DNA from 3 places in the Bacillus sp. LQ01 genome. Region 2 is predicted to be linked to each of the others. Evidence: riboswitches for the same ligand, from Rfam matches in the RefSeq annotation. Region 2 holds a riboswitch; each other region holds the start of a gene.

Region 1 (10,873 bases), on a different contig from region 2:
ATGTTCGCATAAAAGATTATAAAAGATTCCTGTAAAAAAAACAAACAAAACATGAGAAACTATTTATTTCTTTCTATTCAAAATATTACAACATTATATTATCATATTCACTTTTTAAATACATATATATTTTTGGTAGTTTTTTTGAATAAATCTTCCAATTCAATCAGAAAATAATGGCAAAAAAGAAGAGGAGTTTACATATGGATACGGTAACATTAGCAAGAGCATTTTTTGGTTCTTCATTAGCATTCCACATTATTTTTGCAACACTTGGCGTCGGACTTTCATTGATGATTTTTATAAGCGAAATACTCTATCACTGGAAGAAAGACTCCGACTATGCCATTATGGCGAAAAGATGGACAAAGGCGTTTGCTATTCTTCTCGGTGTAGCAATTCCAACTGGAACAATTGTTGGTGTGCAAATCTCACTTCTTTGGCCTGGTTTCGCCAAAATTGTTGGGCAAGTTATTTCTGTTCCCTTCCAAATTGAGATTTTCGCCTTCTTTTTGGAGGCTTTATTCATGTCGATTTACGTATATGCAGCTGATAAACTTCCTCCATTTATGAGATTAATCTCGCTATTTTTCGTCATGCTTGGTGCCACGGCATCCGCCGTGCTTATTACATCAGCAAATACATGGATGAATACACCAGCAGGCTTTTCAATGAATCCAGATGGATCTGTTTTTAACGTTGATCCGTGGAAAGCTTTCTTTAATCCAAGTTTTGGCACAAGTGCATTTCATGTCGTTATTACGGCTTATGCAACTGGTGCGGCTGTCATTGCTTCTATTGCTGGATTTAAATTATTGAAGAAAAATTTAAGTACACGTGAAATTGCTTATCATAAAAAAGGGCTGCTATTAGGGCTTGTCGTTACATTTATTACAGGCGCTACGATGTGGCTTTCAGGACATGAATCAGCGATTGCCTTACATAAACACTCACCTGAAAAACTTGCATCTGCTGAAGCTTTATTTGAAACGACATCACACGCACCGCTATCCATTGGCGGAGTTGTGGATCCTAATACACTTGAACTAAACTATGCACTTGAAATTCCAAACATGCTTAGCTTATTAGTAGGACTAGACCCTAGCACTGTCGTAAAAGGACTAAACGAATTCCCACAAGAAACATGGCCACCATTTTATACACATACACTATTCAACTTAATGGTAGGAACTGCTGCGTTTACCTTTGCTGTTGCAACAATTGCACTCTTATATTGGTATTTCGTGTACCGAAAAAAAGGAACAGAACTACCGAAGTGGCTACTTTGGGGGGCTGCCGCATGCGGACCAATTATGATGCTCGGTATTGAATTCGGATGGATTTTCAGTTGTAGCGGTCGTCAACCATGGACAATTTATGGTATGCAACGTACCGTCGATGCATCTACACGCGCCGATTTCGTCGGTCCTTTATTTGTTTTGTTCATCATTTTGTATATTGGACTCGCTATTTTAACAGTCATTGTTCTACGGACATTCTTTAGAAGACATCCATTAAAGAATGATTTACAACACCAAGGAGGCGATTCTCATGTATGAGGAAAGTATTGCAATCATCATCTTATGGGCCCTTATTTTCGTATACAGTATACTAGGGTCCATTGATTTTGGCGCTGGTTTTTGGGGCATGGTATACGCAAAACATCCGACGCTCGCTGCTAAACTTGCGAATCGGTACTTATCACCAACTTGGGAAGTAACAAATACGTTTCTCGTTTTCGTCGTTGTCGCATTTCTCGGCTTCTTTCCGAAAGCGGCCTTTACTCTTGCGACAGTAATGTTCGTACCAGTTATGTTAATTTTAGTGCTCATTGCAGTACGTAGTACATTTATGGTATTTGCTTACTCCTTGCCAAAATACCAATACCTTCTTCGGGTTATTTCAGGTATTACTGGTCTATTAATTCCAGCACTATTAATTACCGTTTTACCCGTTACAGAGGGAGCCTATATTACAATGTCTGAAGGAAAGGAAGTACTCCTATATGGAAAACTTCTTTCTAGCCCAGTTATCTACTGTTATATGCTCTTCGGACTAACTTCTGAACTATTTCTCTCCTCTCTCTTTCTTGCTGATTTTTCGAGAGAACAAAGTTCAGAAGATACGTATAGAATTTATAGAAGAAATGCTATCATCCTTGGTCCTGCAACGCTCGTTACGGCAATTATTGCCCTCGTTGTAATGGATCCAGAAACACATTGGGTTATGCAAGGATTAATAAAGCAATTCCCGTGGTTTACAGTTTCTATTGTTTTATTCGTTATCGGATACTCGTCCCTTTGGTGGACAAACAAAAAGTACAATACACTAGGATACCCTCGCATTGCCGTTTTAGCTGTCGTCGCTCAATATGCATTTGCAAGCTATGCTTACGGGGTCGCGCATTTACCGTATATTATTTATCCTGACGTAACTGTATTTACAAGCTTTACAACGAAAGAAACGTTCTATGCACTGCTCATTCTATACGCGATTGGGATTGCAATTTTATTACCAGGATTTATTTTCTTCTGGAACTTATTCTTGAAGGATCGTACTTTTTTGAAGGAAAAATAATATAGCATTGGAGTCTGTTCCAAAAGGCATTTTGGGATAGACTCCTTTTGTCGTGTTTTGTCGATAAGTCGATATATTTTAAAAATCGCTGATATATTTTGAGTTGCGCCGATATATTTCAATAATCGCTGATATATTTTAACTTGCGCCGATATATCTCAATAATCGCTGATATATTTTAACTTGCGCCAATATATCTCAATAATCGCCCATATAAATTTCATTTACTATCTTACTGCCCAATAATTTATAGACTCCTCTCATAATAGTTATTTCACTATTCGTGACACTTGTCCTTTAGCATGAAAAACACATATTCGGTTCATCTCGTTATACGTCTAGTTCTTCTTATTTTTTGCTGAATATACTATCAATATAAACTTGAGACAAGCTACATCTGTTCAAGGGAAAATAGAAAGGTAGGCAAAATATGAGCATTGAAATATGGATTACTATTATTGTATTTTTCTTAACGATGATCGTTATCTTTTGGCGACCTCGCGGCTTAAATGAGGCATGGCCAGCAGCAATCGGAGCTGGTATCATCATAATTACTGGACTTGTATCAAAACCAGACATCATGGATATTATAAGTAAAATTGGCGGTGCTTCCATAACAATATTAGCAACTATTGTTATGGCAGTTATATTAGAAAGCTTCGGCTTCTTCCATTGGTCCGCAGCGAAACTGGCAAATCTAGCGAAAGGTTCTGGACGCCGTCTATACTGGTATATTCAATTATTATGTTTTCTTATGACTCTTTTATTTAATAACGACGGTAGTATTTTAATTACAACTCCCATTTTAATTCTTCTTCTAAAAAACCTTCAATTAAAACCACATCAACAAATTCCTTATTTATTAAGTGGTGCTTTAATCGCTACGGCATCTAGTGCACCAATTGGTGTAAGTAATATCGTAAATTTAATCGCATTAAACATCGTCCATATGACTCTTTATATGCATACCGCTATGATGTTTGTACCTGCAACATTAGGCTTATTATTTATGTCATGGCTCATGTATACAGTTTTGAAGAAAAAACTTCCGAAAAAATTACCTGTTTCTTCATATGATATTGAAGAAATTTTCTTCACGAAAAACTTCCATCCACTAAAAGGAAATAATTCTGTCGATACGAAACAAAAACGGACAAGATTCATGTTAAAAGTATTAGGTTTCGTCTTCCTGATGCGCTGTCTTCTATTCGTTGCATCCTTCTTATCCATCCCAATTGAAATCGTTGCAGTACTTGGTTCACTCGTTCTTCTCATTTGGAGATGGTACTACTTACGAACAAATCCTGTCGACATTTTGAAAAAGACACCGTGGCACATTTTAATTTTCGCCTTCTCTATGTACGTCATTATTTACGGACTACACAACGCAGGATTAACAGCTGCACTTGTACAATGGCTCGAGCCAGTTGTGAATCAGCATCTACTCTATGCTAGCTTTGCAATGGGCGGACTTGTATCCATCCTCTCTAACGTCTTCAATAACCATCCTGCCCTTATGATTGGTACAATCACATTAACAGAAATGGGACTAGATCCAGTCACATTAAAAACTATCTATCTTGCAAACATCATTGGTAGTGACATCGGTTCACTATTACTACCAATTGGTACGCTAGCTTCACTCATTTGGATGTATATTCTGAAACAAAACAAAATTAAAGTAAAATGGAAAGACTATTTAAGTGTATCCCTTATCGTTATCCCGCTCACAACAGTCGTCACACTATTCCTCTTATTCTACTGGGTACATCTCTTCTTCGCCTTATAAACAACAGAAGCCCCATTTGCTACCGTCTTAGCAAATGGGGCTTCTTCTATAATAAAGTTAGGTACTACAGTGTGATCAATCAAGTAAAGAGGTGTAACATGTTATTGATATAAATGACTACCAGCTTCTTTAAATTCTTCTGCTTTCTCTTTCATTCCTTTTTCAATTGCTTCTGTCGTTTCTAAATCATTTTCTTTTGCATATTCACGAATATCATGTGAAATTCTCATACTACAAAACTTCGGTCCACACATTGAACAGAAGTGAGCTGTCTTTGCCCCTTCTGCAGGCAACGTTTCATCATGATATTCCATCGCACGTTCAGGATCTAAAGATAAATTAAATTGATCGCGCCAACGGAATTCGAAGCGTGCTTTTGAAAGTGCATCATCACGCTGATGAGCCGTTTTATGTCCTTTCGCAAGATCAGCCGCATGCGCTGCAATTTTGTACGTAATAACACCCGTGCGTACATCATCTTTGTTTGGCAAACCTAAATGTTCTTTCGGCGTTACATAACAAAGCATCGCTGTTCCAAACCAGCCAATCATCGCAGCTCCAATTGCAGATGTAATATGGTCATAACCTGGTGCAATATCTGTCGTTAGTGGCCCAAGTGTGTAAAACGGCGCGCCCTGACAAATATCAAGCTCTTTCTCCATATTCTCTTTAATTAAGTGCATCGGTACGTGTCCAGGTCCTTCAATCATAACTTGCACATCATGTTTCCAAGCAATTTTTGTTAATTCACCAAGTGTTTCAAGCTCGGAAAACTGTGCTTCGTCATTTGCATCTGCAATAGACCCTGGACGTAATCCATCTCCAAGAGAGAACGAAACATCGTACTGCTTCATAATTTCACAAATCTCTTCAAAGTGAGTATATAGGAAGTTTTCTTTATGATGGAATAAACACCACTGCGCCATAATCGAACCACCGCGCGAAACGATACCTGTCGTACGCTTTGCCGTGATTGGAATATAACGAAGCAATACACCAGCGTGAATCGTAAAGTAATCAACGCCTTGCTCCGCCTGCTCAATTAACGTATCACGATATACTTCCCACGTTAAATCTTCTGCAATTCCGTTTACTTTTTCCAGCGCTTGATAGATCGGTACAGTTCCAACTGGTACAGGCGCGTTACGAATAATCCACTCACGCGTCGTATGAATATTTTTACCTGTAGATAAATCCATAATCGTATCCGCACCCCAGCGCGTTGCCCATGTCATCTTCTCTACTTCTTCTGCAATCGAAGAAGATACAGCTGAGTTTCCGATATTCGCGTTTACCTTCACATGAAAATTACGCCCGATGATCATCGGTTCAGCTTCTGGATGATTAATATTCGCTGGTAAAATAGCGCGGCCTTCTGCGATTTCCTTACGAACAAACTCCGGCTCTACCCCTTCACGAATCGCAACGTATTCCATCTCAGACGTAATAATGCCATTACGTGCATAGTGCATTTGCGTAACATTTGCACCTTGCTTTGCTCTAAGTGGCTGGCGATCCATTTGCGGGAAAACAGGTGTATGCTTCGAAGCTACTTTCACACCGTCATCCTCTGGTTTCACTTCACGCCCTTCGTATGCTTCTACATCACCACGCCCCATAATCCAAGAGTGGCGCGGCGTTGGAATTCCTTTTTCCAACTCGACCTTATACGCAGGATCTGTATAAGGACCGCTCGTATCATACACACGGATTGGTGGATTTGGGACACCATTCGTTTCGCTTTGTTCAATCTCACGCATCGGCACTTTCATACCTTCTCGTGGTCCATCCACATATACTTTCTTACTCCCTGGTAAACTCGATTTCAATTCAATTTGCTCAGCTGAAACAGATTGTTTCATAAATTTTGTTGCCCCCCTGTTCGTGACAAGGACGAGATATGGCCAGCGCATGCCAAAATAAAAAGAGCCAGGTCCATAAAAAAATAAGGACCTGGCTCATAAAGACATCATTATGTAAAGCCGTTAACTTCCCTACGCTGGTACGAGCCAGATCAGGTCCAAAGGGTTAAGAAGTTCACGCGCTTCTCTCTCAGCCTACGCATACGTTAGGCACCCCTAGTTTATCACTGATTTAATTTTCAATACTTTCCCATCATACACGATAATCTGAAAAATGAAAAGTTTATTTCTTTTGCTATTTACGGAATCATCCAAGTTAAATAATATGCCTGAACATAAGTCATAATCCCCACAATTATGACGAAGAACAAGCTATGTTTCACTGTAAAACGGAACAAATCCGATTCTTTTCCAGCAAGACCAACTGCTGCACAAGCGATTGCAATCGACTGCGGGGAAATCATTTTCCCTGTTACACCGCCTGTTGTATTTGCTGCAACAAGAAGCACTTCAGATACGCCGACTTGCTGCGCTGTAATGGCTTGTAAATTTGAGAACAGTGCATTCGCAGACGTATCAGACCCTGTTAGGAATACGCCAATCCAGCCTAAGAATGGTGAGAAGAACGGGAATAGTCCGCCAGTTCCGGCTAATGCTAACGCTAACGTAGAAGATAGACCAGAATAGTTTGCGATAAATGCAAACCCTAGTACAAATCCGATAGATAGAATTGGCATTTTTAATTCGCTTAACGTTTCTTTAAATGTCACTACTGCATCTTTTACATTCATTTTCAAAATAAACATGGAAATGATACAAGCAATTAAAATCGCTGTTCCAGTTGCCGATAATACATCAAACTTCAGAATTGCCTCGTAAGGCGTTGGTTTATTTACAATTGGCTCTGCTTTCATTACTAAATTATGCAGACCTGGAATTTCAAACTTAAATACAAGACTTTCTAAAGCCCCTCCTGGAGCGAATAATGCCTTAAAGAAACTTTGGCTCCAAATGACTACCATAACCGTTAATACGATAAATGGAGACCATGCTTTCACTACTTTTCCAAACGTTAATTTCGGCATCGATGCCGCTGTCGTTGTTACTGCTACTTCACTATTTGCTTGCCCGGATTGATAAATTTCTTTCGGCTGCCAAACTTTTAAGAACAGTGCTAAACTAATTAAACTTACAAGTGCCGATGTAATATCCGGAAGTTCCGGTCCTAAAAATGTCGCTGTAATGAACTGCGTAATCGCAAATGAACTACCCGCTACAAGTAACGCAGGCCACGTTTGTCTTATACCTTTAAATCCATCCATTAAAAATACGATAAAGAATGGAACAAATAATGATAGGAACGGTAATTGATGCCCAGCCATTTGTCCAATTTTATGTGGATCAATACCTGTTACTTGTCCAGCAACTGTAATCGGAATTCCCATCGCTCCGAACGCCACTGGTGCAGTATTTGCAATCAAACAAAGACCTGCTGCGTATAAAGGATTTAACCCAAGACCCGCAAGAAGCGCTGCTGTAATCGCTACTGGTGCCCCAAATCCTGCCGCTCCTTCTAAAAATGCTCCAAATGAAAATCCAATTAAAATAACGAGTAGACGATGATCGTTCGTAATCGATAATACCGATGCACGAATCACATCAAATTGACCTGTTTTCACAGAAATTTTATATAAAAATACGGACATAATGATAATCCAAGCAATTGGCCATAACCCATACAAAAAACCGTACCCGGTTGCTGCCATTGCCATCGTGAACGGCATTTTATAAGCGAATAACGCTACTAAAACTGTAAGTACAACTGTAATAAATCCTGCCACATACCCCTTCATGCGGAAAACTGCTAAAGCTAAGAAAAAAAAGATAATCGGAATAAGTGCGACCGCTGCCGAAATCCAAATGTTTCCGAATGGATCATAAACTTGTGTCCATGTGTTCATTGTTCTCTCCCCCTAAAGAATCCCCTTTTAAATAGAATAACCTCATCAATAGACTATCAGGTCATCATACCTTTAAGCCTAAAATAAAAAAACGTTTAAGAAAACGTTTTCAACAACTTTCATTTATACTGTACCATAACAATTTCTATTAAAAAAGATTTTTTTGAAAATTTTATTATTTAACAGAAAATCTTACAAAATCGTCACGTTCTTGTAATGTTCATCGATAGGAAGTTTGCTAAAATTATTGCATAATAATAGTATAACAACAGAAATTATTCATGAGGTGATATATATGAACGGAAATAAAATATTAGCTGCGTTATCATACTTTAGTGTACTATTTGCCCCTATCTTATTCCCTATTATCGTTTGGATCGTGGGAGACGCTGAAACAAAACCACATGCAAAACGTGCTCTATGGACACACATCATTCCAAGTATCGCTACATTCATTGGCGTAACTATTCTAGGAATTATGGGTCTTGGATCTGATCAACCAGATGTAACACTTGGAATTGGATCAATGATTGTCTTAGCTATTTGCGGAATCATCAGCTTATACTACTTCATCTGGAACATTGTAAAAGGAATTAAAGTGCTGAAAGCTTAATTTTAAACAAATGTTTGTTTAAAAAGGGCCCCTTGCAATTTGCAAGGGGCCCTTTTCCTAATTCGTTCACTTTATCTTCTGCGTTTCTTCTTTTTTCTCATCATTTTCTTTCGGCGCGTATTCACTTTATCCGCTATAATGTGGAGCGTACTTGCCACAACAATTCCCATTAAGAACGTTACAATTTCAACCTCATGCTTCTTCGCAATTTCTATTAAATTACCATCCAGTGCGATTACATTTAATAGTAATAAAAATGGAGAAAAGACGATTAACATGTACGCAATACGAATTACATCACCAAGTATAATCGTATGTGTAAAGAAAGATCGATGCGGCATTACTTTCTTATAAGGATACCAAAATATACGTAAGAAACCCCATTTGTTATAAGCATTACTGTACGTATCTAAATCTGGTGTTAAAAATGAAGTACCTACTAAAAAACCAATCGCAAAAGTTAATAAAAAATCAAAATTTGTTAATCCATACGAAAAGAGCAAAAACAAAACAACCGGAAGGGATATTAAGTTAATTTTCGTATGCGTTCTTCCTGATGGCATAATGCACTTCCTCGCTTACGTTCGTCCTGTCACCTTATGACAGGTTTCACCTATTGACCTAATTTCTGATCGATAAATGTTGTGTCTATATCCGAACCAAACCATTCTGCCAACTTCACTCGTGCCTTATCTTTCACATCTTCATTGACGTATAACGACACCTGTATTAGTGCGGCCGTTAACGCCCCCAAATCATCCGTATAGCCAATTCCAGCAATGAAATCTGGAATCGCATCAATCGGTGCAATAAAATAAGCAAGTGCTCCAATTACAATAATTTTCACTCGTTTTGGAACATCGGGTCTTTGCAAAACGTAAAACAGTAATAAACTTGCATAAATGACAGATTGCCCTGCTTGCTTTGCAACATGTTTTACTTTCTTCCAAAACGCTTCAACTGAAAATTTTTGTTTCATGTAAAAAGCCTCCCTATTTTTAAAAAGAAATAAGCTACAATATGTTATCAGTAAAAGTTCATGGAAATTACACAAAACCTATCAATGAACTTTTATTGTAACAAACAAACCAAAAAAGAACAAGTGTTCGTTAATTTTCACACTATTTCCTTCATATAATAGATTTCTAGATAACCCTTACCCATCTTCATTTCTTATTTCTCAACAAAGAAAATTTTCACTTCCACTTAACATTCTGCTCTACCTTTGTTATATTTTCTAGTTGACGGACATATAAACGAATGTTAAAGTTTTCTCTGGTAGTGACAAATCTTATACAAAAAATGTAAAATGTTATAGTGTTTCTCAGAAATGAATTTTGTTGTATAATACAGAAATGACGTTATGCTTATGAGCAACAAAAGAAACCAAAAGGGTATGCATAGTTATAGTCGTATATGGGTGAATATAGAACCTTTAATTATGGCCAAGAAAACTATGTATTTTTTATTTTAGCATTTTTCGCTCCAAAATCGACCAAGCCTGATAGAGAAAGGGTGGAAATGAATGAAAGAAACCTTGAAATCACAATTTCAAAATGTGCGTTTCACTGTATTCGTAGCTTTAGCCTTATGGCTGAAAACTTACCTTATTACACGCACAAGCTTTGATTTAAAACTTGAATCTTTCATGCAAGAATTCATTTTATTCCTTAGCCCATTAGCAGCATCATTACTGCTTGTTGGTCTTGCATTATTTGCAAAAGGGAAAAAACGTAACTATATAGCACTTGGAATTAATTTTGTCTTAACAATCGTTCTTGTTGGTAACGTAATGTTCTACGGATTCTACAATGACTTCGTTACATTACCGGTGCTAGGACAAACATCTAACTTCGGAAGTTTAGGTTCTAGTGTGAAAGAATTATTTAACTACAAAATTATTCTTGCATTTGCAGACATTATCGTTTTCTTCGTTCTATTAAAGAAAATGAAGAACTTTGCACCTACAGAGCGTGTAGCACGCCCGATGCGTTCTCTATACTTCGTATCAACAGTTGCTATTTTCTTCGCAAACTTAGGACTTGCAGAAGCTGAACGCCCAGAACTATTA
Region 2 (10,873 bases):
CGATTGAAAAATTTAAAGGGATTATAGATAAAGTAAGGCAAACTGCTGAGCAAGTTTCTTCTTCTTCACAAGAATTGTCGGCGAGTACAGAGGAAAACAGCATGGCAGTTCAAGAGATTGCAAGTTCTATTGAAGGTTTAAGAGTAGGGGCACAGTCTCAAAAAACTTCAGTACAACAATGTTTAGGAATTGTACATGGAATGGAAGATAAGGTAGAAGAAATAACTGGGGCTGCAAAACAAGTTGCGGTTGCTTCTGAAGGTATGGAACAACATTCAATTGAAGGTAATGAAGTGATTGGACAAATTATTAATCAAATGAGTTTAATCCAAAATGCAGTACAAGATTTATCTTCCATCATTTATTCGTTAGAAACAAGGTCAAAAGAAATTAGTGATATCGTAACTGTAATTACAGGTATTTCAAATCAAACAAATTTATTAGCTTTAAATGCTTCTATTGAGGCTTCACGTGCTGGAGCAGCTGGAAGAGGGTTTGCAGTTGTTGCTGATGAAGTACGAAAATTAGCAGAACAAACGGAAGCGTCTGCAAAAGATATAGCGAAATTAATTGGTGAAACACAAGCTGAGACAGAAGATGCTGTAGTTTCCATGCAAAAAGGTTCAAAAGAAGTAGAAACTGGAATTTCGCTTGTTCAAAGTAGTGGAGATTTCTTTGAAAAAATCTCAAAATCAGCGCAATCTGTTACAGATCAAGTAAAAGCTGTTTCCGGTAATTCGAGTGACATTTTACAAAATAGCCAGAATATTGTTCAAGTCGTAAATGAATTATCACATATTGCAAATACTTATGCCAACAGCAGTAGTAATGTTGAAGAAAGCATGAAAGAGCAAGAAATATCAGTACAAGATATTGCAGAATTAGCGACTTCTTTAAGTTGGCTTTCTCAGGAATTACAAGAGCTTATTGGTGAGTTTAAAAGCGAATAAGGAGAAAGTTCAATTCTAATCAAGGGGGTATCTCCGCTACTGATTATGAATTGAACGAATCTGCCCTTTAATAAGGGATGAAAAAGGTGTGAATTTTCACACCTTTATTATATTTAAGAGAGGAATTTACATAAATATGAAATTAGCAATTTCTTATAATGAGATGGTAAAAGAATTTTTAGGAAAAGTAGAAGGAAGTATTAAAATACCTAAAGATGTGCAAGGAACAGAACTTAGGATAAAAAGGAAAACGGAACTGTTTTCAAATTTGACTCACATTGTAGATTTAATAGGAGCGACTGCAACGTGGTTATATCATATTTCTAAAGAAAAACATATTGTCGTGCTTTATCATGTAAGAGGAAATTTATTTCCAATTACTATTGAAGTTTCTAATTTTCTCTCCTATGAAAGTTTAAATTTACAAATTGAAGAGCAACTGGAGCAAATTAAAGAAATGAATGAGGAAGAAATAGAAGAGTTTCAAAACGGTAATACATTATATGAAATGTCACCTATTATTATTGGTGAAACATATTATGAGCTAAAAGACACGAATACATTACAATTTGTATTTAGTAAAAATATGCAAAGTGTAGAAATAATATTTAATAGTGTTAATTGGAAAGAGACAACGATTACTCGTTATGCACAACAAATACAAGGTGTTTTAGTTGATATATCACAAAATACTAATAAGTATATAAAACATTTTAATATTATTACAGAGGCCGAGATGGCACTTTATAGTCAAGTGAATGATACGACAGCAGTATATCCTGAGAAAAGTATCGTCGATATGTTCTATAATACTGTTGCTCAATTTCCAAATCGTATAGCTTTATCTTCAAGGGAAGGTACTTTAACTTATGAGGAGCTAAATAAAAAAAGTAATCAAATAGCTCATATGTTAATTAAAAACGGCGTCCAATTAGGAGACTATGTTGGAATATTTATGAAACGTAGCATAGACACAGTAGTAAGTATGGTAGCTATATTAAAAGCTGGTGCAGCGTATGTTCCGATTGATCCAGATTATCCGGAAAGTAGAATACAGTACATTATTCAAGATAGCCAAGCGAAAGTTATATTGATGAAAGAGACGCCTATAACATGTGATGGGGTTCAAACAGTTTCATTGTATGATAGTGAAACTTATGAAGATATAGATGTAAAGTTGTCTATTCATTGTGATGATGTAGCTTATATGATTTATACATCGGGTTCAACAGGGAATCCAAAGGGAACGATGTTAGCACATAGAGGCGTTGTTAATCTGTACACTTGGATGAAAAAGCAATATGAATTGACAGAAGAGGATGTATTTGCTCAATTTCCTTCCTTTAGTTTCGATGCTTCTGTATGGGAGTCATTTGCTTCTTTATTCTGCGGAGGAAACTTGTATGTACTATTAGAGGAAGAGCGATTGTCTGTAGAGGCATTTGCAAATGCAATCTATAAAGTGAAAGCAACTTCAATCTTGGCATTAGCAACAATTTTTGTTCGACAAGTAGCAACTTATTTAGCAGAAGAAGATATATATAAGCTAGCTTCCCTAAAAAGAATTGCGATTGGTGGTGAAATGTTACCTGTAGAGGTTATTAAATTGTGGAGAGAAAGAATAGGTACAAATGTTGAAATTTATAATGTATACGGACCGACAGAATGTACTGTAGTGACGACAACCTATAAAATACCTAGTCAGTTAAATGAGGATGTTGCGAGTATTCCCATTGGTAAACCATGTGCTAATTATCAAGTTATGATTTTGGATGAGAATATGAATCTTTGTCCAATTGGTGTACCTGGTGAATTATATATAGATTCAGTGGGATTAGCAAAAGGGTATTTTAATAAGCCTAATAAAACAATTGAAGCTTTTATTCCGAACCCTTTTAATCCTATAGTTAATATATATAAAACAGGTGATATCGTTAAGTTGCTAGAGGATGGAAATATAGAGTTTTTACATCGGAAAGATGATCAAGTAAAAATTAGAGGACATCGTATTGAACTAGGAGAAATCCAAAGTAAAATTTCTCAAAATCATAATATAAAAGAAAATGCTGTTTTTGCTAAGAAGAGTAAGGAAGGTAGCCAATATTTAATCGCGTTCTATACAACTTTAAATAAAAAAGAAATACCAGAATTAGTTTATCAGTTACAAGAGCAATTACCAGATTATATGGTGCCATCTAAACTAATTTATATTAATGAATTACCACTTACACCTAATAAAAAGATTGATGTTAAGAAGTTAGCTCAGTTAGAAGAAAAGTATGAACCGGTTCGGCTACAAGAATATGTTGCACCTTCTAATAAAGCAGAAAAACAAATAGCGAACGCCTGGGCGGAAGTATTAGGAATTTCAAAAGTTGGAGTGCATGATGATTTCTTTACAATTGGTGGACATTCATTAAAAGTATTACGAGTCTTAACATTGTTAAAAGAAGATTTCTCACATTTAACAATTCAAGATTTCTTTAAAGAAAGAACGATATATGGATTAGCTCGAATTGAGCGAGAAGTAAAAGTAGAGAAAGAAGAAGTATTTCGTGAATATAAAGTGATTCACGAGCCAGATACTATCACGTATGCAAACGTTTTGGAAGAAACCCAGATTTCAAATGTCTTTTTAACAGGAGCTACTGGTTATTTAGGATCACACATATTATATGAATTGTTGAGAGATACATCTGCTACTATTTATTGTTTAGTAAGACCAACCAAAGATGTGCAGCAAAGAATTATAGATACATTAACAGGCTACTTTAATGATATATGTGAAGAATGGTTACAGCGTATACAGGCCGTAGCTGGTGATCTGGGAGAAGAGTATCTTGGGATGAGCGAAGAAGAATTTATGTTCATCAGTTCTAAGATGGATACGATAATTCATTGCGGTGCAGATGTAAGACATTTTGGAGATGTAAAACAATTTGAAAATATAAATGTCCAAGGAACTAGCCGTATGCTAGCATTAGCGGAGAAAGGTGCTACATTCCATTTTATTTCTACAATTGGTATCCCGTTAGAATTAGCGGTAGATCAATGGGATACATACATGAAAACTGGTGATTTTAATTACAGTGTAGACTTAGAGAATGTATATTCAAATAGTAAACTACAAGCGGAAAACATTGTTCGTGAAGCAATGAAAAATGGTTTGCGCGGAAATATTTATCGTGCAGGTAATTTAGCATGTCATTCAGAAACAGGTTCGTTCCAACAAAATATTGAAGGAAACGCATTTTATCGTCTTATTAAAACAATGCTATTAATTGGGAAAGCACCAAATGTGAAGTGGAAAGTTGATTTCACACCAATTGATTTTGCTAGTAAATCAATTGTATCGTATTTACAAGATGCGCAAATTGTAGGAGAGACGTTACATATTTGTCATCCACATCAAATTGAGTTTGAACAATTTATACAGCTAATTGGAGAGTGTGGATACAATCTTGAAATGGTTCCACTTTCAGAATATGTAAATACCGGACTTGCATTAGCGAAGGGAAATGAAGTAATAGCAGAGTTAATTGCTTCTCAAGTTGCAGGAGATGGAGCACAGCAATCTGAAATTGTAATGGGTACACGTAGAACGAATGAATGGATTAAGAAAAAAGAATTGATAGTACCAGCAATTAATAAAGAATTTATACAGCAGTTATTAGCTCATGGTGAAAAAGTTGGTTATTTTCCAAAAATAATGAAATGATTATGCATGCTTTTGTTTGTTCAATAAAATAAATCATGCTACAATGAAAACGAATTAAGGACCGGGGAGCCAATTGGCTGAGAGGATGTAAGTAAACATCGACCCTCAACCTGATCTGGATAATGCCAGCGTAGGGAGTTACTTAAAGTGATGTAGCATATGTTATTCTGTAATAACTTGCATACAAGGCTTTCCTACGCAGTAGGAAAGCCTTTTCTTATTTTTGAAATTTAATTTTATAAGGGGGATTTTATTATGTCACAACAAGTTACAATGTCATTTTCAGTAGTACCACAAGCGAAAACGAAAGATGTATATTCTGTTGTCGATAAAGCAATTGAAGTTGTGCAACAATCGGGAGTTCGTTATGAAGTAGGGGCAATGGAAACAACTTTGGAAGGAGAATTAGATGTACTTCTTGATGTCGTTAAACGTGCGCAACAAGCTTGCGTCGATGCTGGAGCAGAAGAAGTGATTACTTCTATTAAAATCCATTATCGTCCAAGCACTGGTGTAACGATAGATGAAAAGGTTTGGAAGTACCGTGATGAATATGCAAAACCAGAAGCAATCTAAACTTATTACAACTATTTGGCTTATCCTTCTCATTGCGATATGGGAAGGATCTGTTTCATTATTTAAAATCGAACCGTGGATTTTACCAAAGCCTTCTGCCATTGTTCAAGAATTAATTGGGATGAAAGATTTACTATTACCAAATACGATGCAAACACTGCAGGAAGTTATAATTGGACTATTCTTTGCAATTTTATTGGGGACGAGCATCGCAATTATTATGGATGTTATACCGTTATTTCGTATTTTAATAAATCCATTGCTCGTTATTTCGCAAACAATTCCAATTGTTGTACTTGCACCGCTATTTATTATTTGGTTTGGATATGGGATGTTGCCGAAAGTAATGGTCGTAATACTCGTTTGTTTCTTCCCAATTGCGCTTAGTATTTTAGAAGGTTTTCAAACAGTAGATAAAAATATGCTGAAACTGTTACAAACAATGAAGGCGACGAAATGGCAAGTTTACCAGAAGGTAAAATTTCCAGCAGTGCTCCCATACTTTTTCTCAGGTTTAAAAATTGCAGTTACATATAGCGTAATGGGGGCAATTATCGGAGAATGGCTCGGTGCAAGTGAAGGATTAGGCGTTATGCTTACGAGGGCTACAAAATCCTTTTTGACTGCCCGAGTATTTGGTGTTGCAGCAATCATCGTTATGGTGACATTATGCCTGTATTTTATCGTAGAGTTTATGGCAAGAATAACAGCACCATGGATATATAGAAAGGACGGCAGAAAATGAAAAAAGGTTTGAAAGTTATGTTAGCTGCCTTAGTAGCGGTAGGTGTGGCTGGATGTAATCCGGCGAAGAAAGAAGAAAGTGCAAGTAAAGATCAAAAAGTAAAAGTAGTATTAGATTGGTTTCCAAATACGAATCATACTGGCTTGTATGTAGCGAAAACGAAAGATTATTACAAAAAGCAAGGATTAGATGTAGAAATTATTCAACCAGGTGACAATGTAACAGCAGAGCAAATGATAGCATCAGGAAAAGCAGACTTCGCAATAAGTGCACAAGAAAATGTAACGTTAGCTCGTGTAGAAGGAATTCCTGTTGTATCTGTAGGAGCGATTATTCAGCATAACACTTCAGCGTTTGCATCGCTTAAGAAAGACAATATGACGTCACCGAAAGATTTTGAAGGTAAACGTTACGGCGGCTGGGGAGGACCAGCAGAAGAAGCGACATTAAAGACGATTATGGATAAACATCAAGCTGATTTTAATAAAGTTGAAAAAATCATCTTAGGACAAACAGATTTCTTTAAATCAATTGGCCGTGATGCAGATTTCGAATGGATTTATTACGGTTGGGATGGTATTGAAGCGAAGCGTCAAGGAAAAGAGTTAAATACGATTATGGTGAAGGACTTAGATCCAGCGCTTGATTTCTATAGTCCTGTTATTATTACGAGTGAAAAACATACGAAGCAAGATAAAGACTTTGTGAAAAAGTTTATGAGTGCAACGACAGAAGGTTATAATTTTGCAATTAAGGAACCGAAAGAGGCTGCTGATATTTTAATTAAAGCTGTTCCAGATGTGAATAAAGATTTAGTTCAAGAAAGCCAAAAATGGTTAAGTACGAAGTATCAAGATGATGCTAAAGCATGGGGAGTACAGAAGGAAGAAATTTGGACGAATTACATGAATTTCTTATATGACAACAAAGTTATTAAAAAGAAAATCGATGTAAAAGATGCTTTTACAAATGAATTCCTTCCAAGTGAAAAATGAGCGGATTACAAATAAAAAATATAGTGAAATCTTTCGACGGAAAGAATGTATTAGAGAATATTAGTGCCTCTATACAAGAGGGAGAGTTTGTTTCCTTTGTAGGACCGAGTGGTTGCGGGAAAAGCACATTATTAAACATGATTGCAAATGTTGAAAAACCAACAAGCGGGAACGTAACGTATAACGATAAGCAAGTACAAGAGCAAGATGTTGTTAGTTATATGCCACAACAAGATTTATTACTACCGTGGCGATCAGCTTTGCAAAATATCGTTCTTCCGTTAGAAATTGAAGGAAAGCCGAAAAAACAAAGGCTGACAGAAGGAATGGAAGCATTAAAGCAGTTCGAACTAGATGAATATGCAAACCATTATCCAGATGAATTGTCTGGTGGTATGCGTCAAAGAATTAGTTTTCTGCGCACATATTTATGTGAAAAGCCAATTATGCTGCTTGATGAGCCTTTTGGTAAATTAGATGCATTTACAAAAATGGAAGTACATAGCTGGCTTTTAAACTCTTGGCATCAAGAGAAGCAAACAATCGTTATGGTTACACATGACTTAGATGAGGCAATCTTGCTTTCAGATCGCGTATTTATTTTATCTCAAAGACCAGCGTCAATAGTTGGCGAGGTACAAGTGAAATTACCTAGGCCGAGAACGATGGATATGTTAACATCACTCGAATTAAAAAAGGATAAAGAAGAGATTTTAAGTGTGTTAGCTCCTTATATGAAAAAATAGAAAAAGCTGATGTTTTAATTTTAGACGAACGGACTAATCATTTGGATGTAGAAACTAAGATGGCTTTACAGGAAGCGTTACAACAATACAAAGGAACGGTTTTAATTGTCTCACATGAACCTTCTTTCTATGAATCGTAGATAACAAAATTATGAAATATAGAAGAATGGAATACTCAACAATATGAATAAAGAAAAGGCATTAGCTTTTATGAGCTAATGCCTTTTCTTTGTGATTAACATGATTTTCGAGAACTCTTACATGAGAATTGTATGAAGAAGCACTCTTATGGTGCGCTTATAAGCGTGCTTTTTCTTTTGTTATATTTATAATACGAAAGCCTTTCCCTAACAGGTGACTATCTTTCTTTATATATATAGATAGTTCAAAATGGAATAAAAATAATTCCTTTATGTAAAGGATAATATGGATATTATAGGAAGACAATAGAAATTAAAGGAAATTCATGTAAAATTCAAATGAACTTCATATAAACTTCATATTAGAAATTAAATATAATTATAATAGGTTATCGTGATATTTTTGATTTTTCATAAAATTAAAAGTTTGAATTTAGGAGGTATTGCTCAAACCTAAATTCAAACTTTATTGAAGTAATTAATGGATATTACGTCTAGTTTTCGCTAATGACGGCATTTAAAAGTTCGGCAGGATTACCTGTTCCTGCACCGCCAATTGTAATAGATCCACCAGGAGGAATTTCACCATTCCATCCTGCGTTCGTAATTACATAATGATTATTTGTTTTACTACTAATTTTAGAATCCCAAACTTGTGTTAAATTGCCGCTATAATCAAATTCTAATTTCCAATTTTTAATAGGAGTCGTTCCATTATTTTTGATTATAATCGAGAAGTTATAACCGCTGCCCCAATTCGAAGTGACTGAAAATGTAGCAGTACCATTTCCATCAGGAGGTGTCGTATTAGCTTCATCCGTTTTGACAGTAAGAGCGGTAGGTTGTGATTTATTTCCAGCAGCATCTTTGGCAATTACCGAAAATTTGTATTCCGTATTAGGTTTTAAGTTTTTAATTGTAATGCTATTTGTTGTTGTACTCCATTTCTCTTCTCCAGCAGTAATTTCATATTCCGTAACTCCTACGTTATCAGTAGATACAGTCCAGTTTAATTGAACTGAGTTTGAATTTTTATTCGTAACTACAATGTTTTTAACATTCGTTGGTGGCTCAGTATCTTTTTGACTAATAGGTCCACCAAGTAATTCTTTTACTAGCGTATCAAGTAATTTTGGACCACTGCAACTATATTTTGGACTTGTACGGCAATCTCCGCTTAGTTCCCAAAACATTGCTCCACTTAAACCTTTCGTCTTTATATAGTCTGTTTTGTATTTCATAGATTCATTGTCATCGTAGCTAATAAATGTGCCTGTAGTTGCATTATATAAGTAAGGTACTTTAGCTGTGTCATTCCAGTAGCGTACAAAACCATTTTTATTAACGTAATTGGCTGCTAAATCGCCGTAATCATACACACCTGTGTCACCGGTAGAGTAATCATCCCAAGTACCTTTAGAAGCAAGTTGCCCATCACTACCTGGTTTGCAAGGTTGATATTGTCCGTTATTTTCTTTGCCACAACTTTTCCAGCCACGTCCGTAAAAGGGTACGCCTAATACTAGTTTATCGACTGGAACACCTTCATTTGTATAAACATTTATAGCACCATCTACGTAAAAATTCGTATTTGCTGCTGGGTCATTTGGATCCTTATATAGAGCTGCATTATGATTAGAAGTAGCTTCCCATCCGCCGTGGAAATCATATGTCATAATATTAATCCAATCGAGTATTTGAGAAATTTTCTTTAGTTCTGTATGATCAGCGTAGCGTTGACTTGCACCTGAAGCGATTGTTAGTAAATATTGTTTGCCATCTTCAGCACCTGCTTTATTCAAAGCATTTCGGACGTCTTGAAGAAGGAGAGTGAAATTTTGTTTATCTTCAGGACGATAACTACCACCAGGAATCGTTTCAACGCCCGGATATTCCCAGTCTAAATCTACGCCATCAAACCCATATGCGCGAAGAAAAGCTACTGTAGATTCAGCAAATACTTTTCTTGTTTTTTCATCAGCGGCCATATCAGAAAAGCGGTTAGACCAAGTCCAGCCACCAACGGAAATAATTGTTTTTAAGTGAGGATATTTAGCTTTTAATCGTTTTAGTTCCCCGAAATTTCCGCAACGGGCATATTTATCGCAATCTTCCCAAGTTGTCCCTGAGCCAGGATACGATTTGGTAACATCAGCCCATGGTTCACCGAGTACAAGAGTACCATTAGGAACCTCTTTATTTTGCAATGGTACACCAGATTCTTTACAGTTCCACGTTTGTTTATTTGGATTATCAGGATGAGTAGAAGGGTTTCCATGTTTTCCATTCCAACAAATATCCGCGAAAGCATAGTTAAGGTGAGTAAGTTTTGATGCATCAATGTCAGCAACTTGATAATTACGTCCGTAAACGCCCCACGAAGGAAAGTACCCAACAATTTTTTGACTTTGCTTTGGTGAATCTGCTAATGCGAGATTTGGAGTAATAAAATTTGTGAGAAAAAGAGGTAAGAAAAGTAGTAGGGATAGTAATAGCAGTGTGAATTTTTGAGACCTCATAGCCATTTCTCCTTTCAAAATAAAAGATATATTTAAAGGCATACGCCAATAAATCAAAATGAATCTAGACGTGTGAAACGTCTAGATAAAATGATCAGACATCACGAAGTCTATACAAGGGAGCTGGGGGTGATTAAATCGTAACAAATGTAAGATTTAGTGTAAACGCTTTATTAAGTTAAAAAAGACTTTCTCAATACAAAAAGGCTTGAATACAAACTATATATGAAAACGAAAGATTGGTATGGGAGGAAAAAGCTTATTATAAATAAATTTGAGAAAAAATTGTATGGAGCCAATTATTAAAGACGTAGAAAGATAAGGAAATATCATGTAAAATAATAGTAAAAATATGTAAAGGAGGGAATGGTGTGGATGTGTTTTTGAACATTGCTGAAGAAAAAATTCGACAAGCAATACGGAATGGTGATCTTGATTATCTTCCGGGAAAAGGAAAACCACTACAATTAGAAGATCTTTCAAT
Region 3 (10,873 bases), on a different contig from region 2:
TTGCTTTGAAGGAATTCGCTCGCTTCTAAACTCAATAAATTTTTCTCCATCAAAGAGGAAATCAATTACTTCATTCCCTTGATATTCTGCATGTCCGCCCTTCATAAGCACATATTTAGCACCTAATTCATGCAATACTTTTGCAGCTTCCTTACTATCTTCAACATTATGAATCTCCATCCCAGTTAACACTTCTGCTTCTGGGACATTCGGTGTTATAACAGTTGCTACTGGTAATAAATATTCTTTTAATGCTTGAACTGCTTCTTGCTGTAATAATGATGCACCGCCTTTTGCAATCATAACGGGATCTAGCACAATATTATTCCAGCCAAACTTTTTAATTTGTTCTGCAACAATTTGAATTATTTCACTACTAAATAACATTCCTAGTTTCACTGCATCTGGTGTTAAATCCGTACCAATTGAATTCAGCTGTTCTGTAATACCTTCTAACGGAACAGGATATACCCCTTGAACGCCAAGCGTGTTTTGAGCAGTAATCGCCGTAATAGCCGTCATTCCGTATACACCAAGCTCTTGGAATGTTTTTAAATCTGCCTGAATTCCAGCACCGCCGCCGCTATCAGACCCTGCAATTGTTAAAGCTTTATTCACTTTCATCCCACTCATCCTTTTCTATCCAAAATAGCGATGATAAATCGTTTTTGCTTCGCTTATATCTTTCGTTCCATGTACGAGCACACGGCCATCTTTAAAGGCGACTAACCTCTTGTCTTCAATAGAAAATGATAGTAAATATGGATTTATATTTAAATCATTCACACGACCTTCCAACAACTCTTTATATTGTTCAAAATTTATTTTATCTTTATGAGGTGGTCTAATTTGAACTGTATTTCGCCCGCATAAAACTGCTGTTTTTGATGTGTTCTCTTTATTTAAATACGGATATAATGCATTCTCTCCGCATGAAGGACAATTATGCTGGCGAAGCTTTTGCACATTCATACATGAATACTCATTCTTCCACATATCAAACGATACAAGCCCATCTCGAAGTGATTCGTAATCTTCTACTAACAGTTTAAGAGCTTCTGTTACTTGATGAGAAACGACAAGAGATACAGCAGGTGATATAATACCCGCTGTATCACATGTTGCCCCGCCAAGCGGAATCGACTGTAATAAACATGATAAACATGGTGTTTTACTAGGAAGGATTGTGTAAGAAAGACCGTAACTACCTACACATGCACCGTAAATCCATGGAATAGAATATTTTTGTGCTATATCATTTACAATAAAGCGCGTTTCGAAATTATCAGTCGCATCAATAATTACATCAACATTTATAACAAGTTCTTCTAGCTCTTCAGCTGTTACATCTTGAACGAGAGCTTCTATTGTTACATCGCTATTAATCTCTTCTAAACGTTTTTTAGCCGCTATAGCTTTTGGAAGATTATTCTTTACGTCGCTCTCTGCATACAATTGTTGTCTTTGTAAATTACTCCAATCTACATAATCACGGTCAACAATTGTTATCTTGCCAACACCTGCTCTTACAAACATCTCTGCATTTGCACTACCTAATGCACCTGCACCGATAATAAGCACATGCTTTTCTCTTATCTTTTGCTGTCCTTCTTCTCCAATTGGAGAAAATAGTTCTTGGCGAGAATATCGATTATTCAACTACGCTCATTCCTTCTAAAGGACTACTTGCAGTTGCACAACGCTTACGTGCAATACGACCTGCTTCAAATCCTAAACGGCCTGCTTCAATACTTAATTTCATTGCTTTTGCCATTTTAATAGGATCTTTTGCTCCTGATACAGCTGTATTTAATAACACGCCATCTGCTCCTAATTCCATTGCAAATGCTGCATCAGCTGGACTACCAATACCGGCATCAACGATAACTGGTACTGTCGCTTGTTCAATAATGAAGCTCAAATTTAATGGATTTACAATACCAAGTCCTGATCCGATTGGAGATGCTCCTGGCATAATCGCATGCACGCCAAGCTCTTGTAATTTACGTGCTAATACAACATCATCAGATGTATACGGAAGTACGATAAATCCTTCTTCTAGTAACATTTCAGATGCCTTTAACGTTTCTACCGGATCAGGTAATAACGTTCTATCATCACCAATAACTTCTACCTTTATCATGTCACAAAGCCCAGAGGCTTTTGCTAATTTTGCAATACGAACAGCCTCTTCAGCGTTTTTTGCCCCTGCTGTATTTGGTAATAACGTATATTTTTTCACATCAAGTTTCTCTAATAAATTAGGTTGCTTTGCATCAAAGATATCCATACGACGTACTGCAAACGTTAAAATTTCAGCTTCAGAAACGTCAATTGCCTTTTGCTGCACGTCAAAATCAGGGAATTTACCTGTTCCTAATAAAAGTCTAGAATGAAATGAAAATGGTCCAATGTTTAACATAATCAACCGCCTCCTACGAAAGTTACAATCTCAATTTGGTCTCCATCAAAAACAGATGTATCTGTATGATCATCTTTTTGTAAAATATCTTTATTACGCTCTACTACAACAATTCTGTTATCTAGCTCTAAATGTGTAAGTAGCTCAGCTACTGTTTTTACACTCGATGGCACTTCAATTTGGTTACCATTAATTTTTAAGTTCAAACTTCCATCCCCTTTCTAAACTCTTCTAGAAAGCAATGAATCTAGCAAATGATTCTCTTGCTTTCCTTCTATTAAATCAGCCATATATTGGCCAGAAACAGGACTTAATAAAATACCATTTCGATAATGGCCCGTGCAAGCATATAAACCTTTTATTTCTTCATGCTCTCCCATATAAGGAGCTTCATGATTCGATTGTGGTCTTAATCCTGCCCATGTGCTTTCCCATTCTGCTTCTTTTAAAGCTGGCAATATTGTATAAGCACGCTCTAATATAGAAGTTATACTTTCTGGCTGCACAGTTTTATTGAACGTATGTGGCTTCATTGTTGCCCCAATTACGTAACGTCCACCGCGCTTTGGAGTAATGTAAAATCTTTCTTGAAAAATAGGTGCTTTTAAAAGTTGTTTTCTACTTCTTACCGCAACCACTTCTCCTTTAACTGGATATGTACCCCAATCGCGGTGAAAATAACTGAGTAACTTCGTGCTCCATGAACCTCCTGCAATAACGACTTTCTCACATGTGACAATACCTTCACTTGTAATAACTCCAGTCACTTTATTATTTTCAATACGGATATCAAATACTTCTGTCTGTTCATATATATCAGCACCGGAAATTGCCGCAGAATGTGCGAATGCTTTCGTAAGCTCTGGTGCAATAACATGACCGTCTTTCGGATAATATACTGCTCCTATAATAGATTCAGATAGATATGGCTCTTTTTCCCGCACATGGTCTCCCGTTAGAAAATAAGAATCTTCACCTGTTTTCTGCTGCCAATCCATAATGTGAAGAATTCTTTCCTTCTCATCTTCATTTTGAGCAATACGATAAATTCCTTTTTCTTCATATCCAATATCAACACCCGTCTTTTCACGTAAAACTGCTGCAAGTTGTGGAAATATAGCTCGGCTTTCTCTAGCAAGTTCAAATAGCGGATCATACGCATCCCATTCTGCCTGAACACCAAGTAAACCAGCAGCTGCTTTGGAAGCTTCCGATGCAATACTTCGCTTCTCCACAATCGCTACTTTATGTCCTCTTTCTGCTAGAAAATGTGCAACTGAACTGCCAATTACACCACCACCAATAATCGCTACATCATACTTCTCACACATGTTTTTCCGCCCACTTTCTTATTGATTCCTTATAAGATTTCGCTTTGCTATACGGGTTACTACTACTTACAATTCCAGACATAACTGCTATACCACTTACACCGTTAGTAAGAACATCCACTGTGTTTTCTGGGGTAATTCCTCCAATTGCTGTAATCGGTATAGATAAACACCTTGCAATGTCTGAAATTTCTTCAAGCCCTCTCGCTGGCACACCTTTTTTACAATCTGTCGGAAATACATGGCCATAAACGAGTGAATCCGCTCCATTTTTAAAAGCTACTATTGCTTCATCTAGCGAATGCACAGAATAACCGACATGCAAATACGAAAACTTTTCTTTCACTGACTTTACATCTGTACTTCGATATCCTAGTTGAACACGAGGTATATTTAATAAAATTGCAATATCAATTCGATCGTTTATGACAATTTTAGAAGCCGGAAAGCCCTCCATTAATAGACTTTCCACACCTTCATATAATTCCTTCGTACTCTTCTCACGCTCACGAATATGCAAATAATCAATCTCACTCTCAATTTGCATCGCTACATTCACTAACTCTTCGAATGGCATATGGCCATTTGAGATTACGTGGAGCTCATTTTTCATATTCATTCGTCTACTTTAAAATATTTTCGAATAGTTCATCGGCTGGGACGGTTTCTTTCGTCATTCCTTTGTTCTTCAGCCACTTATTTTGTTTCTCCCAAGATTCTTTTGAATCTGATAAGAATGGCTCATCTTTCGTTTCCATCTTCTCTAATAAAATTTTCATACTTTCCTTTTCAACTTCTGGCACAAGTGGGAAGTTTTCTTTTTCTTGATGATTTAATAAAATATTCAATGCTTCATCTGGGTTTTTCTTCATGAAATCATAGCCCTTTTTCGTACCACGTAAGAAAGCTTGCAACGCTTCTTTATCTTTTTTCAACGTTTTATCACCTGTTACAAACACAAGCTCATGGTAGTTTGGTACTCCGTAATCAGCTGGATTAAAGTACGCTGGTTCATGGCCTTCATGACGCATAACAGGTACTTCATGGTTAATGTATGCCCCTGTTACCGCATCTACTTTCTTCGTAATTAATGCTGGTACTAAATCAAATCCAACATCAACTACTTTCACTGTATCAGGATTACCACCAGCTTCTTTTACCATCGTTTTTAAATACATCTCACTTAAAGGTGTTCCAGAGTATCCTACTGTTTTTCCTTCTAAATCTTTCGGTGATTGAATGCCCGCTGATTTCAGTGATACAACATGATTTAATGGTGAACGTACGACAGCTCCAATTGATTTCACTGGAATTTGCTCATTCGCTCTCGCCATAACAACATCTGGCTGATAATACAAGCCAACTGTTACCTTCCCTGCTGCTGCCAGCGTTAATGGATCAGTCGGATTAGAAGGGAATTTAATATTTACCTTTACACCTTCTTCTTTAAAGTATCCTTTTTCAATTGCTGCATAGATAAAGCTATGTACCGCATTTGGATACCAATCTAACATGACTGTTATTTCTTTCTCTTTTTTACTTTTGTCTGATGCTGAATTACTCGAACATCCTGCAATTATTGCAATTAATAATGTAAACACAAAGATGCGCTTTAAAAATTTCATGAATACTTCCTCCAACTAATGAATTTCTTTTCTAATATGGAAATAATTACGACGAAGAAAATAGCTAATAATGATAACAATACAATAGGTGCAAATACGCCAGCTCCATCTAACTGCGTCATCATTCTCTTACTGAAATATCCAAGCCCAGCTTGTGCACCGAGCCATTCTCCAATTGCTGCTCCGATAACACTAAGCGGAACTGCAATTTGTAAAGCTGAGAAAAAATAAGGAAGAGCAGACGGCAACTTTAATTTAAGAAAAATATCTCTTTTTGTTGCTCCATATGTAACTAAGAGCTCCTCCCATTCTTTTTTCGTACTACGCAGTCCATCATACGTATTGACCGCAATTGGGAAAAACGTAATTAAAACTGTGACAACAACCTTACTCCAAATTGTGTATCCAAACCATAAAACAAATAGCGGAGCAAGCGCAGTAATCGGAATCGTTTGTGAAGCAACTAATAATGGATAAAATGCTCTCTCCATCCATGTACTCGCATTCATTAACATCGCTAGCCCTACACCTAATACGATAGAGATAACAACACCTATTAAAACGACGTATAACGTTGCAGGTAAATGAACTGTAAATAATATGTCTTTTAGTTTCCATATCTTCATTACAATCGCAGAAGGTGACGGTAAAATGTACATCTCATCTACAATTCTTGCTCCTATTTCCCACACAGCTAGTAAAATACTAGAAAGTGTAATAGCAGGAACTAATTCTTTCAATCGGTTCATCACACAAGTACCTGCCTTTGTAACATACTAAGAAGCTCATCTTTCAGCGCTAATACTTCCGGTTTATATAAATCTTTTCGTGTTCTGTTATGATCAAGCGGTACAGTCCGCTCAGTCAAAGTCGTTATCGGCTGCTGTTCCACTACTAAAACTCGGTTTGAAAGAAATAACGCTTCTTCAACATCATGAGTAATGAATAAAATTGTTTTTTCCCACTCTTGCCATTGTTCAAACAACCATTCTTGCAAAGAGGTCTTCGTTAAAGCATCCAACGCACTAAATGGTTCATCTAACAGCAATATTTCCCCGCCTGTTAATAAAGTTCGAATAAAAGATACACGTTGTCTCATACCACCAGATAAATCTTTCGGATATTTTTTCTCATACCCTTGCAAACCAAATTTATGTAACAGTTCCTTTGCCTTTACTTGTGCTTCTTTCTTCTGTACACCTTGGCACTCTAGCGGCAGGGCAGCATTCTCAATAATTGTTCTCCACGGCAAAAGCATATCTTTTTGCGGCATATATCCTACAGGATGGTGCTTTGTTTCTGTCAGTTCTATCTGTCCAGTACTTACCTTTTCTAGACCTGTAATAAGGCGAAATAAAGTACTTTTCCCACATCCACTCGGTCCGATAATACTGACAAACTCTTTCTCATGTATAGAAGCATTTAATTCATGGATGATTGGTTTCTCATCGTAATGAAAAGAAACATTATGAAACTGTAGTATGTTCTTGCTCCTCAAATCCCCACATCTCCTTACGATAGGACATATCCCAGAATAAATATTCAAATCGACTGGAATATAAGAAAATCTCCTCTAATCTTTCTAGTTCTGTCTCAGACTTTCCCACTGCCATTTCATTTAATAAATCTATTAACCAAATACACAGATTACCGTATTCTCCCGAACTATATCCTTGAATCCACTCACCAAAAAACTCATGATCTCTTGCTCCAGGAATATCATTTAAACGCTTTCCAATTTCCCAATAGCTCCACATACATGGAAGAAGCGCTGCTATTAATTCCGCAAGTGTGCCATTTTGAGATACAGACATCATGTAATTTGTATAAGCTAAATTTTTAGCAGATGGTTTCGCAGACTCTATCTCCTCTATAGAAATTCCAAGTCTTTTTGCATATTGTTTATGGATTGTCATTTCGCCATTTAATATTCCATCAATTTGTTCAGCGAACTTTCCCATTACTTGTGGATTCGTTGCTTTTACAACACCAATCGCATATAACTTTGCATAATCTAGCAGATATAAATAATCTTGAATAATATAATACTGGAATTTATCTTTTTCTAACGTGCCATCTCCCATACCTACTACAAACGGATGATTATGACTCATCTCCCAAACCGGTTGCACAGTTTCTAATAATCTATCGCAAAATTTCATTTCTCTATCCCCTTTCAATATATGTATCTAAATAAAAAACCACTTCTATATATAAGAAGTGGTTACAGCAAATAAAGTTATACATTTATTCGATGTTCCACTTCCCTTCGCTAGTATTACCTAGATCAGGTGTTGTAAGGGTTAAGGATTATTCCTCTCTCAGCAAATCAAGCACCCCTAGTGGTTTCAATATGAAATTTTCAAATAAAAAAGCCCCGTTTCTATACGCAAAGAAACGGGGACTCATTGTTAGTGTCCGAATTGCTTCCCTACGCTAGCATAATCTAGATCAGGTAATAAAAAGGATCAAAGGCTTACGGCCTACTCTCAGCTGGCAACACCAGCTCTCCTAGCAAACTATATAATTATCACTGTCAGTATAACACCCTAATAAGACATCATCAACTTTTTTAATTTTCTTAATTATTAACAGAATATCAAATTTATACAATACATACATTCTATTTTAGAAAATAAAACCCCAATTAATTGCATAAGAAGGAATCATTATCCTCAAAAAATTTATTTTTATATTGATTTCATATTACATTTATGTGAATACACCCACTATATTATATCTTTATACTATAATAAAATTACAACTATACAACTAGAGGAGGTCTCTATTCCATGAATATGAAAGCTACTGCTTTAACAGCAACTACTGTAGCGATTGCTTCTTTACTTCCTTCTATGGGTGAAACAAATGTACAAAAAGCAAACGCTGAACAATTATCTAATATTAAAACTGGGTATGTCAAAGTCGATCAAGTAGCATTACATACAGAAGATAACGTAAAAAGCACATCAATTGATACAATTCGCTTTAATACAAAAGTGAACATCCTTGAAACAACTAATGAGTGGTATAAAGTATCTGTTCATAATAAAGTAGGTTATGTACAAAAAGATGCTATTTTACTAAAAAACAAACTTCATTCTAATGATCAATACATCGTTAATGCTAATGCATTAAACGTTCGCTCTGAACCTAATTTAGAATCTTCCATTTTAGATGTATTACCAAATGGCAAGTTTATTACCATTCAAGAAGATCAAGGCGAATGGTATAAAATATCGCATAATGGCCAAACAGGTTACGTACAAAAAGCATTCATCTCTAATGGTTCACAACCCTTAGTAAAAGGAATCACCGTTCAAAATAATACAAAATATACTGTTGCAACACCTAATCTAAATGTACGTAGCAACGCTAGTACAAGTAGCCCTCTACTCGGTTCATTACAAAACGGTACACAAGTACAAGTAGTAGAAACTGTAGGAACTTGGTATAAAATTCGTTTTGGCACAGGATACGGATATGTAGCAAAACACTATGTAGTACAAAATCAACCACAAGCTAAAACAGATCAACCTTCATCAATTCCAGCTGCTTTCAAATTCCCTGCTCAAGGAAGAATTAGCTCAACCTTTGATATACGCTGGGAACAAATGCATTATGGTATAGATATTGCCGCTCCAGGAAACGTCTCTATCCAAGCTGCTGCTGCAGGTAAAGTTGTGAAATCTTATTATTCAGCTAGCTATGGCAATGTTGTTTTCATTGCGCATCAAATCAATGGGAAATTATATACAACTGTTTATGCTCATATGAAGGATCGCACTGTACAAGCTGGTGATCAAGTACAAACTGGACAATTAATAGGTCATATGGGAAACACAGGTCATTCATACGGGCAGCATCTTCATTTTGAATTACATAATGGAGAATGGAATTTTGAAAAAACAAATGCAGTAAATCCACTGCCATATTTAGTTAGGTAAATTGTATGCCACGCAATATACCTCTTATAATTGAATACGTAGCCTTTTTAGGTTTAATCTGTTGTTTAATCATTTACAATACAAACATTGTATTTTTATCTATTATTATTGCTTTTGTTGCATTAGAAATTATGATGGAATCATTTCAAGTGCAACTAAAACAAAAAATTGCCCATATTTATAATGCTATTTTTCTTTTGAGTGCTCTCATAACAAATATAATTAGTAATGGCTTTTATTTATCTACTGTATTTCCAGTATTCTTTATGGCTGTTTTATTATTTGTAGCTAGATATATTAATGTCCCTTATAACCAAAAACAAAAACAAGAACAAGAAGCTTAGAAAGAGGAGACACTGTGTACCAATCTTTCAAAGATACTCCAATAAAATACATATTGAATTTGTATAAGAAAGCCAATACTTTTTTTGGTATACAAGGAAGTTATACTGAACAACTTCTCCTATATGGAATGTTTTTTCTTGTCTTAATCACTTTCTCCTTGTTTTACTAACAAAAAAGGATCTCACATAAACTGGAGATCCTTTTTAATTTATATTAATTTTTCATATCGAAAATATTGTTTATCCACAAGCATATTTTTCATAAATAAAGCTCAGATTATATTTTTTCTCTAAGCTCATTCGTTGTTCGTCATCGCACCAATAGAAAAGAATATCATGAATCGTTGCGTAACGCTTATTTTTAAGAAATAGCCTAAAGAATGATGGTAAACAATCATGTAATTGTATAAATATATAATTGCGTAGTGTTTCTTCTTTATATTCAATGCCCTTACAAATATACAGTAATTCTTCACAATAATATGCATGCTGTGGAACTTGTATCATTTCGAAAAATGGCACATAAGATAGTAGCTTTCCAATAAAATGACCATATCGATCCATTACTCCTATCGTCATATGCTCCATCATTTCTTTCATCACATATAAATAATCATCTACATGTGTTGTCTTTAATGGGTCTAAGCGATCGGAAATTTGAGATAATACAGCTCTTTGACATGCTAAAACTGCCTGACTAGGTCCATAATATGATAGGAAATCTGTACACTTACGATATTTCCGTAATAAATCATGTGTATACAAATCATATACAAAAGTATTACAATACATTGCTAAACTCATCATATCACTATTTAATTGCTCTTTTGATAATGATTTCGCTCTCTTGCACATATAAAAGAATGTAAATTCCAATACTTCTTTATGAGATAATAAATGTTTACAATCGGTTATACACTTCTCATTAAATTTAACTCTATCCCAAATTTCAATATCCCTATCTGTCAATTCACCTATACGATATTTAATAATTAAATAATTTAAAGCAACTGATTGCGTCAAAAGATCCCATGTTTCATATTCCAATGAAGTATGAACAAACTCAGCTAATCCTTGCGCTATCATAAAATCATTTGCCTCTTCATACCAACCAATCTCTTGGCATAAGCGAAGAATACGCACTAAAGTTGGAATTTCATCTTTATGAAACTGCGGTAATTTCTTTGCTTTATTCATGCCATAT

Evidence for each region. A riboswitch is a leader RNA that binds a small molecule or an ion and turns the genes downstream of it on or off. The one in region 2 is predicted to bind thiamine pyrophosphate.
Region 1: linked by a shared signal. The riboswitch ahead of thiC (phosphomethylpyrimidine synthase ThiC) and the one ahead of AC22L0_RS24020 (MTH1187 family thiamine-binding protein) in region 2 are both predicted to bind thiamine pyrophosphate.
Region 3: linked by a shared signal. The riboswitch ahead of tenA (thiaminase II) and the one ahead of AC22L0_RS24020 (MTH1187 family thiamine-binding protein) in region 2 are both predicted to bind thiamine pyrophosphate.

What each region holds. Positions count from the first base shown of each region.
Region 1 is NZ_JBYEZL010000003.1:284,443-295,315, forward strand. It holds gene cydA (cytochrome ubiquinol oxidase subunit I) at 204-1,559, shown strand; gene AC22L0_RS22130 (cytochrome d ubiquinol oxidase subunit II) at 1,552-2,577, shown strand; gene AC22L0_RS22135 (arsenic transporter) at 3,008-4,366, shown strand; gene thiC (phosphomethylpyrimidine synthase ThiC) at 4,468-6,228, opposite strand; TPP riboswitch at 6,341-6,456, opposite strand; gene lldP (L-lactate permease) at 6,528-8,189, opposite strand; gene AC22L0_RS22150 (magnetosome magnetite crystal formation protein family) at 8,485-8,802, shown strand; gene AC22L0_RS22155 (metal-binding protein) at 8,874-9,365, opposite strand; gene AC22L0_RS22160 (YkvA family protein) at 9,416-9,781, opposite strand; gene AC22L0_RS22165 (LTA synthase family protein) at 10,328-10,873, shown strand, end outside.
Region 2 is NZ_JBYEZL010000004.1:110,597-121,469, forward strand. It holds gene AC22L0_RS24010 (methyl-accepting chemotaxis protein) at 1-950, shown strand, start outside; gene AC22L0_RS24015 (non-ribosomal peptide synthetase family protein) at 1,087-4,668, shown strand; TPP riboswitch at 4,721-4,822, shown strand; gene AC22L0_RS24020 (MTH1187 family thiamine-binding protein) at 4,924-5,244, shown strand; gene AC22L0_RS24025 (ABC transporter permease) at 5,216-5,989, shown strand; gene AC22L0_RS24030 (ABC transporter substrate-binding protein) at 5,986-6,984, shown strand; gene AC22L0_RS24035 (ABC transporter ATP-binding protein) at 6,981-7,730, shown strand; gene AC22L0_RS24040 (glycosyl hydrolase family 18 protein) at 8,365-10,389, opposite strand; gene AC22L0_RS24045 (DnaJ family domain-containing protein) at 10,761-10,873, shown strand, end outside.
Region 3 is NZ_JBYEZL010000001.1:2,191-13,063, reverse strand. It holds gene thiD (bifunctional hydroxymethylpyrimidine kinase/phosphomethylpyrimidine kinase) at 1-624, opposite strand, end outside; gene thiF (thiazole biosynthesis adenylyltransferase ThiF) at 640-1,659, opposite strand; gene thiG (thiazole synthase) at 1,652-2,422, opposite strand; gene thiS (sulfur carrier protein ThiS) at 2,425-2,628, opposite strand; gene thiO (glycine oxidase ThiO) at 2,644-3,753, opposite strand; gene tenI (thiazole tautomerase TenI) at 3,746-4,366, opposite strand; gene AC22L0_RS00100 (ABC transporter substrate-binding protein) at 4,377-5,378, opposite strand; gene AC22L0_RS00095 (ABC transporter permease) at 5,375-6,127, opposite strand; gene AC22L0_RS00090 (ABC transporter ATP-binding protein) at 6,127-6,876, opposite strand; gene tenA (thiaminase II) at 6,845-7,540, opposite strand; TPP riboswitch at 7,626-7,729, opposite strand; TPP riboswitch at 7,790-7,901, opposite strand; gene AC22L0_RS00080 (SH3 domain-containing protein) at 8,171-9,325, shown strand; gene AC22L0_RS00075 (hypothetical protein) at 9,331-9,669, shown strand; gene AC22L0_RS00070 (DUF3965 domain-containing protein) at 9,910-10,873, opposite strand, start outside.